Regions from separate parts of the Pseudarthrobacter sp. B4EP4b genome, predicted to be linked through region 3. Evidence: riboswitches for the same ligand, from Rfam matches in the RefSeq annotation. Region 3 holds a riboswitch; each other region holds the start of a gene.
What was found. Region 3 has a riboswitch for thiamine pyrophosphate ahead of FNL14_RS20860 (FAD-dependent oxidoreductase). Riboswitches for the same ligand answer to the same signal wherever they lie in the genome.

Region 1: another riboswitch for thiamine pyrophosphate. It lies ahead of FNL14_RS17340 (ECF transporter S component); the one in region 3 lies ahead of FNL14_RS20860 (FAD-dependent oxidoreductase).
Region 2: another riboswitch for thiamine pyrophosphate. It lies ahead of thiD (bifunctional hydroxymethylpyrimidine kinase/phosphomethylpyrimidine kinase); the one in region 3 lies ahead of FNL14_RS20860 (FAD-dependent oxidoreductase).
Region 4: another riboswitch for thiamine pyrophosphate. It lies ahead of thiC (phosphomethylpyrimidine synthase ThiC); the one in region 3 lies ahead of FNL14_RS20860 (FAD-dependent oxidoreductase).

What each region holds. Positions count from the first base shown of each region.
Region 1 is NZ_VHIJ01000047.1:7,047-10,631, reverse strand. Features, by position in the region: gene FNL14_RS17360 (iron-containing redox enzyme family protein) at 1-191, opposite strand, end outside; gene FNL14_RS17355 (DUF4383 domain-containing protein) at 250-762, opposite strand; gene FNL14_RS17350 (hypothetical protein) at 843-1,052, opposite strand; gene FNL14_RS17345 (heme-degrading domain-containing protein) at 1,098-1,640, opposite strand; TPP riboswitch at 1,714-1,854, shown strand; gene FNL14_RS17340 (ECF transporter S component) at 1,914-2,537, shown strand; gene FNL14_RS17335 (ABC transporter ATP-binding protein) at 2,537-3,585, shown strand, end outside.
Region 2 is NZ_VHIJ01000054.1:39,863-43,447, forward strand. Features, by position in the region: gene thiD (bifunctional hydroxymethylpyrimidine kinase/phosphomethylpyrimidine kinase) at 157-1,692, opposite strand; TPP riboswitch at 1,700-1,797, opposite strand; gene FNL14_RS18775 (Rne/Rng family ribonuclease) at 1,985-3,585, opposite strand, start outside.
Region 3 is NZ_VHIJ01000065.1:11,710-15,294, reverse strand. Features, by position in the region: gene FNL14_RS20870 (thiazole synthase) at 1-424, opposite strand, end outside; gene thiS (sulfur carrier protein ThiS) at 428-664, opposite strand; gene FNL14_RS20860 (FAD-dependent oxidoreductase) at 661-2,022, opposite strand; TPP riboswitch at 2,015-2,133, opposite strand; gene thiE (thiamine phosphate synthase) at 2,161-2,898, shown strand; gene FNL14_RS20850 (RNB domain-containing ribonuclease) at 3,031-3,585, shown strand, end outside.
Region 4 is NZ_VHIJ01000010.1:73,050-76,634, forward strand. Features, by position in the region: gene FNL14_RS04360 (alpha/beta fold hydrolase) at 1-277, shown strand, start outside; gene thiC (phosphomethylpyrimidine synthase ThiC) at 264-2,108, opposite strand; TPP riboswitch at 2,103-2,210, opposite strand; gene FNL14_RS04370 (amidohydrolase family protein) at 2,293-3,375, shown strand; gene FNL14_RS04375 (VOC family protein) at 3,479-3,585, shown strand, end outside.

The DNA.
Region 1 (3,585 bases), on a different contig from region 3:
TAGTGCAGCTCGTAAAGGCAGAAGAGGGCCAGTTGGACGTCGTCGTCGCCAATGATGTCTTTGGAGGCCTTGGGCCTGGCCAGCAGGCGCAGGTCCTCCACGGCGGCGGCACCCTCGTCACTGCCGGGCGTGCAGGTGAGGGCACGAAAGAGGGTGCTGGTGATCGGACCTCGAGGTTCCGGGATCTTCATGGTGCTCCTTTGGGCGTGCGGCGCTGCTGCGTCGTCGACAGCGGGTTTCGGTGGGCGTTCAAGTCTGGTTGTGCTCGTCCGGGTTCCGGGCCGGGCGGTCCATGCCCTGGCTGCCGGGAAAGGACTTATCGCCGGGAACGGTCTTTGGCGACAGCAGGACGGCAAGGGCGATCATGGCCAGGCCCAAGGCCAGGTGCAGCCAGTTGTCCGCATTGTTTTCGGGAAGGAAGTTTGCCGGCAGGTCATCGCCCATCAGCAGGCCGTACAGCCAGAGGAAGAGGTAGGCGACGCCCCCGTAAATGAGGAAGTTCCGTCCCTGCCGGTGCGTTCTGGCCATCACCAGCCCCGCAATAGCTGTCGCTAAATGGACGGCATTGTGCAGCACCGACACTCGGAAAACGCCGAACAGCTCTGCTTTAGAGCCGGGTCCGGCGAAGCCCAAGGAATCGAAATTATCGGTAATGCCAGGAATGAATCCCAACATCCCCAGCAGCAGGAAGACGATGCTCGTGGCAAGGGTGGCCTTCTGCAGGCCCGTCCTCGCGTCGGTGCCGCGGGTGCTGACCGCCATATGCTGTACTCCTCAAAAGCCGGGAACAACATAGTAAGCATGATTACTAATAAATGCTAAGCACGCTTCCTACCCGGAGTTCACTCCTCCGGGTTGTTCCAGGCGTAGGGGTTGGCGTGGTGCCCGCCGTGGCGGCCCTGCTCATACCCCTGTTGCCAGGCCTTCCCGACGGCGGCCACAAGTTCTGCGAGCAGGGGATAGTAGGGATGGTCCGGGCCAATGTAGATCATCTCGTCCTCGGCTTTGTCCACCGCCGCCCGCACCTGGTTCTCCCCCAACGGACTGCTCACGATGCCCCTCCCCGTCGCCGGAACTTTGCAGCTTCGAACGCTGCGTCAGTGAGCACCCATCGAACCAAGGACTTCGCGCAGGGCCTGCACCACCAGGTTGTGGTCCTGCACCTGGGGCAGCCCCGAAACGGTCACGGTTGCCACGGCGCCCACATCTGCGACGTAGACCGGAAAGGAGCCCCCGTGGGCCGCATACCGGCTTTGGTCGAACCAGGCGTGGTCCTCGATCCTGCCGCCGCCGAGCCGTCCGCGCAGCCCCACCAGCAGGGACGGCACCTCATACCGTGCGGCGGTGCGCTTTTTGGCCCGGATCCAGAACTCGTTGTCCGGAGTGGCGCCCGGCAGGGCCACATGGAAGAGGACCTGGTCGCCCTTGGTGATGTCGATGGCGATGGGGAGCTGGTCCTCCTTGCCCAGTTCCACCAGCAGGAGCCCCAGGTTCAGGGCGTCGTCCATCGAAAACCGGGGGAACTGGAGCTCGCGGATTTCGCCCTCTATCCGCGCGATGAGGGCCTGCAGGGAGCCCTCAGGCTGGGTGTCATCGGAATCGGGATCGAACTCAGTCATATCCGGCGCATTGGCAGTCATGGCCCACAATCTACCCCTCCTCCGGTGTAAACTGGACCACGCCCAGCAGGGCTATTTATCTACCCACAGAATCAATTAACGACAGGGGAGCGCCGCCGTCGGGCATCACTGGCCATGCCAGGATCCGCAGGTGGGCGCTGAGAGTGCGGACAGCCGCAGACCCTCGAACCTGATCCGGTTAGTACCGGCGCAAGGGAGTCGAGTTCTCGAAGTCCGGCAACGGCAGTCAGTGCCTTTGCCGCACTTTCCCCTCCTGTTCCTCAGGAGGATCACATGGCAACAACAGCAGTAAAGAAGACCACCAGTAGGTCCTGGCGCGTCGTGGACATTGTGGTGGCGGCCCTGATCGCCGTCGCCGGCGGCGTCATCTTCTGGGCCTGGTCCCAGGGGGCTGCCGCAGTCTCGGCCCCCATGAACGCCGTCTATCCGCCCCTGACCGGCCTGATCGCCGGCGGCTGGATGATTCCGGCCGTGCTGGGCATGCTCATCATCCGCAAGCCGGGCGCCGCGCTGTTCTGCGAAACCGTGGCCGCCACCGGCGAGCTGCTGATGGGGTCGCAGTACGGTGCCTCCGTGCTGTTCTCCGGCTTTGTCCAGGGCTTGGGCGCAGAGATCATCTTCGCCATCTTCGTGTACAGGAAGTTCAACCTGCCGGTGTCGCTGCTGGCCGGTGCCGGGGCGGGCCTGTTCTGCGGCCTTAACGACTCTTTCGCCCCATGGGGCTGGAACATCGCGTACTCGGGCGGGGACAAGCTGGCGTACATCATCTTCACGGCAGTCTCCGGCGCCATCATTGCCGGGGCACTGTCCTGGATCGCCACGCGCGGGCTGGCGAAGACCGGAGTCCTGGGCTCGTTTGCCTCGCGGAAGGCAGCAACGGAGCCAGTCTTCTCCTGATGACCGCTCCATCCCATTCCGGGGCGCCGGCTGCGGTGCGTCCGGCAGCCATCAGCGCCCGCGGTTGGGGCTGGCGGCATGCCGGACGGGCCAAACCCGCGGTCCGAGCCCTTGATCTGGACATCCAGCCGGGGGAGCGTGTGCTGCTCCTCGGCCCTTCCGGGGCGGGCAAGTCCACCCTCCTCCATGCCCTGGCGGGGGTCCTGGGCGATGTTAACGACGACGGCGAGGCCGGCGAATCCGACGAGTCCGGTTCGCTGCTGGTTGACAGTGCCTCCCCGCGGGAGCAGCGAGGCCGCGCCGGCCTGATGCAGCAGGATCCGGAGACGCAGGTGGTCCTGTCCCGGGTAGGTGACGACGTCGCCTTCGGCGCAGAGAACCTTGCGGTGCCCCGCGATGAAATCTGGACGCGCGTGCACGAGGCGCTCGACGACGTCGGCCTGTCCCACCTGCCGCTGGACCACCCGACGTCGGCCCTGTCCGGCGGGCAGAAGCAGCGGCTGGCGCTCGCCGGCATCCTTGCCATGCGGCCCGGGCTGATCCTCCTCGACGAGCCGACAGCCAACCTGGACCCTGCCGGGGTGCTGGAGGTCCGCGATGCCGTGGCGCGCTGCCTGGACAAAACCGGGGCAACCCTGGTGGTGGTGGAGCACCGGGTGTCCGTGTGGAAGGACCTGGTGGACCGGATCGTGGTGCTGCAGCCGGGTTCGTCCACGGAGTCCGCAGTGCTTTTGGACGGTCCGCCGGACCAGGTGCTCAGCGAGGCCAGGAGCATGCTCATTGCGGCCGGTGTCTGGGTGCCGGGCTACGTTCCGGAAACCAGGCAGCGCGCGGAGGGCCCGGTGCCCGGGACCGGCGACCTTCTCCTCGCCGCCGAGGAACTGGCGGTTTCGCGGGCACGGGCCCGCCGCAAGGGGTTCCGGAAGCTGCCGCCGGTGCCCGTGCAGCAGGGCATCTCCGCCCAGGTCCGCGCCGGGCAGGCGCTGGCCATCACCGGGCCCAACGGCGCGGGAAAGTCGACGTTCGCACTGACCCTTGCCGGGCTGTT
Region 2 (3,585 bases), on a different contig from region 3:
TGTTGGCGTAAGCACCGAAGATCTAGATTACGCTAATTTTGTCTTCGGCCGCAAATGAGGCTGGTTCCCGGCGGGTTGCTGTGATAGGCACCACAGTCCAGGTCCGGCGTCCGCACCCTGCCCCACCATAGTACCGGCCCGCACGCCGGCGGTTGTTCAGGCGTGCAGGCGCGGCGCGTCAAAGAAGTCCACTTCCAGCCGGCACGACTGCTTGAACGCCGCAATCATCGCGTCCCTGTCAGCCGCCGAGGCGTTGCGTCCCGCCTCATCCACAATGGCAATGGCCTGGCGGGTGGCGGCGGCGAAGCCCTCATCAGCGTAGGTGCGCAGCCAGGCAGCGTATGGGTGCCCGGCAGGTTCGCCGGCGGCGAGGAACTGGGCGTGCAGGGATGCACCAACCTCTGCGTACAGCCAGAAGCAGGGCAGGACCGCTGCGGCCAGCACTGCATAACTGCCCGACGCCGAAGCCGCGGTCAGGTGGTCAACGTAAGACTTCGTTACCGGGCCAAGTTCCGGCCGGACGGCGCGGGTGCTCAGCCAGGAGCGGTGAAGTTCCGACTCGACCTCCAGGCACTGGCTGGCAGACCCGGCCCAGAAGAGCTGTTCTGCCTCGGTGGGCGCCAAGGCACTCGCCCGGGCCAGCACCCGTGAATAGCCGTTGAGGTAGATGGCGTCCTGCGCAAGGTAGTACGCGAACTCCTGCTCCTGAAGGCTGCCGGAGACCAGGCCGCGGATGAAGTCCAGGGCGTAGATATCCTCCAGGTCCGGCTGGGCCTCACTCCAGAGCCGGGCGGCGAAGCTGCCTTCGGAGGGAATCGGCGGCAGGTGGTGGAAGTGGTGCACCGGGCCGTTGCCGGTTCCCACCTCCAACGTTCCGGAGGCTTCCAGCGCGCCTGCCAGCCACGGCTTGACCTCACGGAGTGACGCTTCCCAGTCCCCCAGCCGCGCTTGGGCAGTAGCCATCGCGGAGGACAGCGAACAGCCGGTCCCGTGGCTGTTCCGGGTTTCCACCCGCTCTCCGGGCAGCACCACAATGTCACTGGACAGCAGGCCCGCGGTGTTGACCAGGGCATCCGGGCACTCGCTGCCGTCCAGGTGGCCGCCCTTGACCAGCACGGTGGCCCCGGTAGCCGCGGAGAGGGCGCGTCCCTGTTCCAGGGCTCCCGCCCAGTCCTCCTGCACCTCGCCGCCCACCAGCATGGCGAGTTCAATGAGGTTGGGGGTGATGAGGTGGGCCAGCGGCAGGAGTCCGCGCAGCGCGGCTTCGGCGGACTCCTGCAGGAGCCGGTCCCCGCTGGTTGCCACCATCACCGGGTCCAGGACCACGACGGCGGGCCGGACCTTGCGCAGCCAGTCCCCCACCGCTTCGATCACCTCGGCACTGCCGAGCATTCCGATCTTGACGGCATCGATGCCGATGTCGTCGCTGACGGCATCCAGCTGCGCAGCCAGGAAATCGGCCGGCGGAACGTGAACGGACCGGACGCCATGGGTGTTCTGGGCCGTAAGGGCCGTGATGGCGGCCATTCCATAGCCGCCGAATGCCGCAATGCTTTTGAGGTCGGCCTGGATGCCGGCTCCCCCGGACGGATCAGAACCGGCAATGGACAGGACCCGTGGCACAGGGCGGCCAGGCGTCGCGTGCGCAGGGAAGAAGGCCGCGGAGACGGATGTTGGGGTGGCAGCGGGTATTGCAAGAGTCGCAGACAAGAGACATCCCTTCGCCGGTGCTAGCCGGACAGGTTCAACGGGTGTGGATCTCAGCCGGCTCTCTGCGCGGCACCCCGTGTCGGTTCCCCAGCCTAGCTTTTTTGGCCGGTGCAGGCCGAAGGTGACACATTGCGACCCGTCTGAACTGTCTTCCTGAACCCTGAACTGTCTTCCTGAACCTTGGAACTGTTCGGCAGAAGGTATGGCAATGCCCGGCCGGCCACTGGTGTGGCTGGCCGGGCATTGCCTGCTGATTGTCAGCGCTGTTTGCTCCCTAGAGCTCCGAGGCCGGGACCCCTACGCCCAGGATGATGGGCGCTTCGGCCGCCTTGGCTGCCGGCTTTTCGGCGCCCGCGCTTCCGGTGCCAGCCGGCTGGGGGGCCTTCGCCTCATGGGAGTGGCCCGTGCCGGCCGGAGCAACGTTCTCGTGCTGCTCCACGGTGGTTTCGTTTGCAGCACCCTGGGCGCGGCTGGCGCTGCGGTGGCGCCGGGGCCGGCGCTGCCGCGTCTGCTCGAGCGTGTGGTCGCTGTAGTCCTTCTCCGGTGCCTCAGCGCGCTGGGGAGCGGGCTGGGACTGCTGCGCCGGCGCCGCCTGTTCAGCCCGCGGGTTCTGCTCGTGCACCTGCTCAGGTTCAGCCTGCTCCTGCCGCGCTTCAGTGTCCGGCTGGGCTTCCGGTTCCGTGGCCGGCTGGCCAAGGTGGGCGAACGCTTCGGCGAGCCGGTCCAGGGTCAGTGCCGGCCGGGGCTGCTGTTCCTCCGCGTGCTCCACAAACGGCAGTACCACCTTCTCGCCGCCGAAGGTCAGCACGGCAGCCGGACGGGTATCGGCGTCGCGCTTTTCAGCAGCCGGTGCGGGAGCGGGCTGCTCCCCGGCCGCCTGCTTGGCTGCCGCCACCTCGTCGTCATGCAGGTGCGCTGCGTGCGCAGCGGCGGCGATGTTGGCCAGTGCCAGCCTGGTGGCTTCTGCCTTGGCGTGCCGTTCAGCGTCCGAGGGGTCGGGGTGCACGGTGTGGATCTGCACGGCAGCAGCAGGCGCTGCTTCGGGCTGCTGGCCGCCGCGGCCCCGGCGCCGCTTCCGGTCGGGGCGGGCACCGGGCTGGTTGTTGTCCGGGCGCAGGCTGTCAGGGCGGTGGCCTTCATTGCGCGCTTCGGGGCGGCTGTCAGCACGCTGGACGTGGTGCTCGGCGGCCACGATGTTGGCGCGGCGGTGCTCCACGGGGTCGTCGTGGGTGACCACGCCGCGGCCTGCGCACGCTTCACACTGCTCGCCGAACACTTCGAGCAGGCCGGTGCCCATCCGCTTGCGCGTCATCTGGACCAGACCCAGCGAGGTGACCTCGGCCACCTGGTGCTTGGTGCGGTCGCGTCCCAGGCATTCCACCAGGCGGCGCAGCACAAGGTCGCGGTTGGATTCGAGGACCATGTCAATGAAGTCGATGACGATGATGCCGCCGATATCGCGCAGCCGGAGCTGGCGGACCACTTCCTCCGCGGCCTCGAGGTTGTTTTTGGTCACCGTCTCTTCGAGGTTTCCGCCGCTGCCGGTGAACTTGCCGGTATTGACGTCCACCACGGTCATGGCTTCGGTGCGGTCGATCACCAGCGAACCGCCGGAGGGCAGGAAGACCTTACGCTCCAGCGCCTTGTGGATCTGCTCGTCGATGCGCCAGGCGGCGAAGATGTCCTGGTCCTTGGTCCACTTCTCCAGGCGGCCCACCAGGTCCGGAGCCACGTACGTGACGTAGGCCTCGATGGTGTCCCAGGCTTCCTCGCCGGAGACGATCAGTTTGGAGAAGTCTTCGTTGAAGACGTCGCGGACCACCTTGATGGTGAGGTCCGGTTCGCCGTAGAGCAGCTCCGGGGCAAGGATCTTGG
Region 3 (3,585 bases):
CGAACACTTTGAAGCCCCGGTGGACCAGCTGTTCCGTGGCGTCCACCAGTTCGACGGCGTCCGGCAGGAGCGTCTGCTCGTCCGCGATGACTTCCAGTTTCACCCAGTCGGTTTCCAGTGCCTCGCGGGCCAGCTCGGCCGTGAGCACGGCGTCCCGGGCGGTGAAGCAGCCGGCTGTGTTGGGCAGCACCCGGATGCCGTGGTCCACGAGCAGCTGGAACAGAGAGCCTGTCTCCGCCGTCGAATAGCGGCGCATGGCCACCGTGGTCAGGCTTGTCCCGGAGGCGAGGAGCGCAGCGCCGAGGCCGTCCAGGCTGGGTGCGCCCCCCGTGCCCATGATGAGCCGGGATTCCAGTTCGACGCCGTCAATGACAAGCGGATCGTGGAGCGCGGCAGAGGTTGCAGCAGTGATGGTTTCGCTCATGGGTCAGCCTCCCTGCACAGCCGTGACGAGTTCGACCTCGTCGCCGTCCGCGAGCGCAGTGGCGAACCACTGGCTGCGCGGCACTACCTGGGCGTTGTGTGCCACGGCCATACCGAGCTTCTGCCCATCCGTGGCCTGCCCGTCCGCGCCGAGGGGACGGCCGGTGACCTGGCTGACGAGCTGCGTGATGGAAGCACCATCCGGCACTGGGTGCGGGGTTCCGTTCAAGGTGATGTTCATACTGATTCCTTTGTGGGCGGTTGGTGGCTCAGGCGGCCGGTTGGGAAGCGGGTAGTCGCGGCGGGTGTGGCGTTGAAGCGGGACGGGTTGAAGGGTGCCCAGCGGGGATCCTCGCGGCCGTCCAGGAGGTCCCGGCAAATGGCGGCTGCGGCCGGCGTCAGGTGGACGCCGTGGCGAAAGAACCCGGTGGCCACGATGAGGCCGGGGACGTGTCCGGCCTGTCCCGCAATGCCTTGCGTTGCGGGCACGCGCCCCAGCAGCGGGGCATTGTCCGGGGTTCCGGGCCGGGCGCGGGCAGTGCATTCCAGCAGTTCGAGTTCGGCGACGGCGGGAACCAGCACCTGCGCGTCGCGCAGGAGCTGGTAGACCCCACCGGCGGAAACGGCATGCGCAGTAGCCGGCGCGTCTTCGCGCTGGGTTGCCCCAATGACCACGGTGCCGTCCCGCCGGGGAACGATGTACACCGGAACGCCGTGGACCAATCCGCGGACCGTGGAGGTCACCAACGGCTGCAGGTGCCGGGGCACGGCGAGCCGCAGGATGTCCCCATAGACGGGCCGCAGCGGAAGGTGCAGGCCTTCCGGGAGTGATTGAAGTTCTGCCGCGTGCAGCCCGTTCGCCACCACGGTCTCTGCGGCCAGGATGGTTCCCCCGCCGGCCAACTGCACGCCGGCAACGGCCCCGTCCTGCCACAGAAGTGCCGTTGCCTTGTCCGGCACCGAGTAGCCGTCGACGGCGCCTGCTACAGCTGTGCCATCGCCCCCGGCCCCGTTCGCGTCACTGCCGCTGCCGTGGCCGCCGTGGCCGGCGAGCGCCTGACGCAGGCAGTCCACCAGCAGCCTCGGATCCACCTGGTGATCGGCCGGGGTGTCCAGCGCGCAGGCGATCGCCGGGCTGAGCAGTGGCTCCCGTTGACGGGCTTCGCGGACGGTGAGCGGTTCCACGCTGAGGCCGTTGGCCTGCTGTACTCCGCGCAGGTCCATCAGTGCCCGGCGGTCCGCGGCGTCGCCACCCACGGCGAGGGTCGGCGTCGTGATGTATCCCGGATCAGCACCCGATGCTGCGCGGAGCCCGGCAATAAAAGCGGGCCAGCGCGTCGAACTGTCCAGCATCAGCTCCAGGAGGCCCTCCTCCTGGTAGTGCAGTTCGCTGACGGGGGCGAGCATCCCGGCGGCCGCCCAGCTGGCACCCGAACCCGGTGCGTCGTCGATGAGCACCACGGACCGCCCGGAGCGTTGTGCCTCCCAGGCGATCCCATGGCCGATAACCCCGCCGCCTATGACGGCGACGTCAGCCTGGATGGTGCCGCCGGCGCGCGCGGCCTGTTGTTTCATTGCGCGGCCAGATAGTGCGCCCATGTGTCTCCTTCCCTACGCCGGTACTAGCCGGATCAGGTCAAGCGGTCGGCTCTGACGCCCTCTCAGCCCGGCGCTTTGTGACAGCTGCCGCGGGCTCCCGCAGTACGAGGCAAGTGTAGAGGAACTAGGCTTGCCCCCATGAATGTGTCCCACACTCCTGCCGCCGGCACCGATGTCCTCAGCACCACCAAAATCAGCAACGGCCTCAGCTCCGCGCGCCTGTATCTCTGCACGGATGCCCGCAAGGACCGCGGCGATTTCGGGCAGTTCGTGGATGCCGCTTTTGCCGGCGGCGTGGACATCATCCAGCTCCGGGACAAGACCATTGAGGCCGCGGAGGAACTGGAAATCCTGGCCGTGCTGAAGGAAACCGCGGAGCGCCACGGCCGCCTGTGGGCTGTCAATGACAGGGCTGACATTGCAGTGCTGTCCGGCGCGCCGGTGTTCCACATCGGCCAGAAGGACCTTCCCCTCGCTGCCGCGCGCACCCTGCTCAACGGCAACGCAGCCATCGGACTGTCCAGCCATGCACCGGAGCAGGTGGACGCGGCCCTTGCGGCAGCGGCCGGACCCGCGGGGCTGGACTACTTCTGCGTGGGCCCCGTGTGGGCAACGCCCACCAAACCGGGGCGGGCCGCCGTCGGGCTTGAGCTGGTGAAGTACGCTGCCGCGGCGGCCAGTGCTGGGGGACAGGAAGGACAGCCCGACGCCGGTGTCCCCTGGTTTGCCATCGGCGGCATCGACCACGGCAACGTTGAGCAGGTAGTGGAAGCAGGCGCCCGCCGCATTGTGGTGGTCCGGGCCATCACGGAGGCGGACGATCCCTCGGCCGCCGCCGCATCGCTCCTCGCAGCCTTGGATGCCCCCGGTTCCTGAGGCTGTCCGGTCTCCGGCGATACGGTTCACTGACCATCCAGTCCGCTGACGCCCGCTACCCTGGTTTTACCGTGCGCCCTTCCCGGCCCGGATGCCTGCATTATCGCCGGAATTCGAGTTAGGCTGATTTTCGTGTCACACCATCGGCTGGCTCCCAACGTCCACCAGCACAACAACGCGCTCGAGGCGGCGCTCAGTGCGCTGCGGACCGAACTGGAGCTGCCTGGCGCCTACCCTGACGACGCCGTGGCGGATGCCAAAGCGGCCGTCGAATCCCTGCAGCTGCCCGCCTACGACCTCACCGCCGTCGAGTTCGTCACCATTGATCCCGCCTCCTCCACCGACCTGGACCAGGCACTGTTCATCGAGCCCGACGGCGACGGGTACCACGTGCTCTACGCCATCGCCGACGTGCCCGCATTCGTCACGCCCGGCGGACCGTTGGACGCGGAAACAAGGCGCCGCGGACAGACGTTCTACGCCCCCGACGGGCGGATCCCGCTGCATCCGGAAATCATCAGTGAACAGGCCGGCAGCCTCCTTCCGGACCAGGACTGCTCTGCATTCGTCTGGGATTTCCGCCTGGACAGTGCCGCGGAGGTCACGTCCGTCGCCGTCAGGCGGGCCCGTATCCGCAGCCGGGCCAAGCTCAGCTACAAGGGCACGCAGGCGGAACTGGACGCCGGA
Region 4 (3,585 bases), on a different contig from region 3:
CGCCACGGCCGAGGAGAAGCGTTCCGCCAGGCGGCTGCGGCTGCAGGCCCCGGCCTGGGAAGCGCCGCTGCACATCGTCCCCGGCGTGCCCACCCTTGTCCTCACTGGGGGATGGGAACCGCTCTACGAGGAAATTGCCGGGTACCTGCGGGAGACCGGCGCCCTGCACCGCACTGCGGCGGGAGGGCACCGGCCCCACGACTCCGTGGAGGGAGACCGCATCCTGCGGTCCTTTATCCGGGATGTGAGCAGGATCCAGTCACCTAGGGCGTCCTGACGCCCTGGCTTCCGGCGGGAACGCTCAGTTCCGGAAGGTAAACCTTGCCGCCGGCCGCCAGGAACTCCTCGCTCTTTCCGCGCATCCCTGCCGCGGCATCAGCCAGTGCCGCCTGCGCCGCCGCTGAACCATACTCGTCCCGGATGTCCTGGCTGATCCGCATCGAGCAGAACTTGGGGCCGCACATGGAGCAGAAGTGCGCCGTCTTGGCCGGTTCCGCCGGCAACGTTTCGTCATGGAACGCCTCGGCCGTCACAGGGTCCAGGGACAACGCGAACTGGTCGCGCCAGCGGAACTCGAACCGTGCCTTGGACAGGGCGTCGTCGCGTTCGTGCGCGCCGGGGTGGCCCTTGGCGAGGTCCGCAGCGTGGGCAGCGATCTTGTAGGTGATCACTCCGGTTTTAACATCATCCTTGTTGGGCAGGCCCAGGTGTTCCTTCGGCGTGACGTAGCACAGCATGGCGGTGCCGTAGCGGGCGATCTCGGTGGCGCCGATGGCCGAGGTGATGTGGTCATAGCCGGGGGCCACGTCGGTGACCAGCGGCCCCAGTGTGTAGAACGGGGCACCCTTGCACAGTTCCTGCTGGCGCTCCACGTTTTCGCGCACCAGGTGGAACGGAATGTGGCCGGGGCCTTCCACCATCACCTGCACGTCGTATTCCCATGCCCGCTGCGTGAGCTCAGCCAGCGTGTCCAGTTCGGCGAACTGCGCCGCATCGTTGGCGTCCGCCGTGGCCCCGGGCCGCAGTCCGTCACCCAAGGAGAAGGCGACGTCGTACCGGGCGAAGATTTCGCAGAGTTCGTCAAAGTGTGTGTAGAGGAAGTTCTCCTGGTGATGCGCCAGGCACCAGCCGGCCATGATCGAACCGCCGCGGGACACGATGCCCGTTACGCGGTTGGCCGTCAGGGGCACGTACCGGAGCAGTACCCCGGCGTGGATGGTCATGTAGTCCACACCCTGCTCGCATTGTTCGATCACGGTGTCGCGGAAAATTTCCCAGGTCAGGGCATTGGCTTCGCCGTTGACCTTCTCGAGTGCCTGGTAGATGGGAACGGTTCCGATCGGCACGGGGGAGTTGCGGATGATCCATTCCCTGGTGGTGTGGATGTCGTCGCCGGTGGACAGGTCCATCACCGTGTCCGCGCCCCACTGGGTGGCCCACTGCAGTTTGTCCACTTCCTCGGCGATGGAACTGGTGACGGCCGAGTTGCCGATGTTCGCGTTGATCTTCACCAGGAATGCCTTGCCGATGATCATCGGCTCGGATTCGGGGTGGTTGATGTTGTTGGGAATGATGGCCCGGCCGGCAGCAATTTCACTTCGGACCAGCTCGACGTCGCAGTTCTCCCGCAGGGCCACAAACCGCATCTCCGGGGTGACCACGCCCTGCCGGGCGTAGTGCATCTGGGTTACGGTCCTGCCGTCGACGGCGCGGCGGGGCACCGGCCGCGCGCCCTTCCACTCGGCGCTGGCCGCACCGCGGCGGACAGCCGAGCGTCCGTCGTCGAGCAGGTTCCGCCCGCGGCCGCCGTAAGCTTCCGTGTCCGCACGCGCTGCTATCCACTCAGCCCGGAATGGCGTGAGGCCGCGGACGGGATCACTGCCGGGCCCGGCGGTCCGGTAGACGCGGAACGGCCCGTTGGGCTGGCCGTTCGGTGAATCCGCCAGCTCGATTTCCGTGACCGGCACCCGTATCCCGGCCGCCGCATCTTCGACAAACGCCAGGGAATGGGACTTCAGCGACTGCGTGACGGGTGGCTGGTCCTGGCCTTCGGACAGGCCGCCGGACTGAATTTGGGCAGGGTTGAGCTGTGCATTTGGTGTACTCAAGGAATACTCACTTCCTTCGCCGGCATTACCCGGACAGGTTCAACGGTCGCAGGCTGCGTCAGCCCGATCTCAGCCCCTGCAAGGGCACCCGTGTGGTCACCAAGAAGCTACCACAGCTGTTTCGGAAGGGCCGTGTCACATCCGGTGGTGCTAGCCTGTCCGGGCGGGAAAGCGAGGCAGATCCATGGCAGAGATCATCCAGTTCAACGGCGCCGTCCTGACCGGGCCGGACACCGAGGCACGCGGGCTGTGGTCCGTGGACGGCAGGCTGACCTTCCGGCGGCCGGCGGCGGAACCGGACAGGATCCTTGATGGCTGGGTGCTGCCGGGATTCGTTGACGCCCACTGCCATATCGGCCTGGGAACCGGTGGCGCCGTTGACGAAGCGACGGCGGGAGAGCAGGCAAGGACCGACCTGAATGCGGGCACGCTGCTGGTCAGGGACGCAGGTTCCCCCGCAGACACCCGCTTCCTCCAGGGCAGCCGCAACGGGCCGCTGCTGATCCGCGCCGGCAGGCATGTCGCCCGGACCCGCAGGTACCTCCGCGGCTTCGCCGAGGAAGTCGAGCCCGACGGCCTGGTGGAAGCCGTCCGGAAGCAGGCCCGCGACGGCGACGGCTGGGTCAAGCTCGTAGGGGACTGGATCGACCGCGGCGCCGGCGACCTGGCGCCGTCGTTCCCTGCCGCCGTCGTCAAGGACGCCGTCCAGGCCGTGCACGACGAAGGTGCCAGGATCACCGCGCACTGCTTCGCCGAAGAAACACTGGACCAGATGCTGGACGCGGACATTGACTGCATCGAACACGCCACCGGACTGTTGCCGCGGCACCTTCCGCGGTTCGTGGAGCAGGGTGTTGCCATGGTGCCCACCCTCATCAACATCGCCACTTTCCCTGACATAGCCGCGCAGGCGGAGCCCAAGTTCCCGCGGTATGCGGCCCATATGCGTGCCCTGTGGGAACGGCGGGCGGAGCGGGTGCTGGAGGCCTTCGACGCCGGAGTGAAGATCTACGCCGGAACGGATGCCGGCAGCGTCATCCGCCACGGTCGGATCGGTGATGAAATCCTGGCCCTCCACCATGCAGGCCTGCCTGTGGCCGCCGCCCTTGACGCCGCCTGCTGGGGCGCCCGGAAGTGGCTGGGTGTTGACGCGCTCGAGGAAGGTGCCCGGGCCGACGTCGTACTCTGCCGGGAGGATCCGCGGCAGGTTCCGGAAACGGTGCAGGAGTTGGCCCATGTGGTGCTGGGCGGGCGCGTCGTCCGCTGAGACACGGATAACCTGAAAACTGCTTGGAATAAATTGAAGCTTCAAGTAATTTTAATAGTGACAGGCCCACCAACCCGACGGGCCCCAGCACCGGGAGTTTTCAATGACTGCAGAAGCCGCCACCCAGGATCTTCTTCCTGCCGACCTCACTATGGGCACCGTGATGCTCAAGGTGGGCGACATGAAGGTCATGACCGACTACTACCAGCG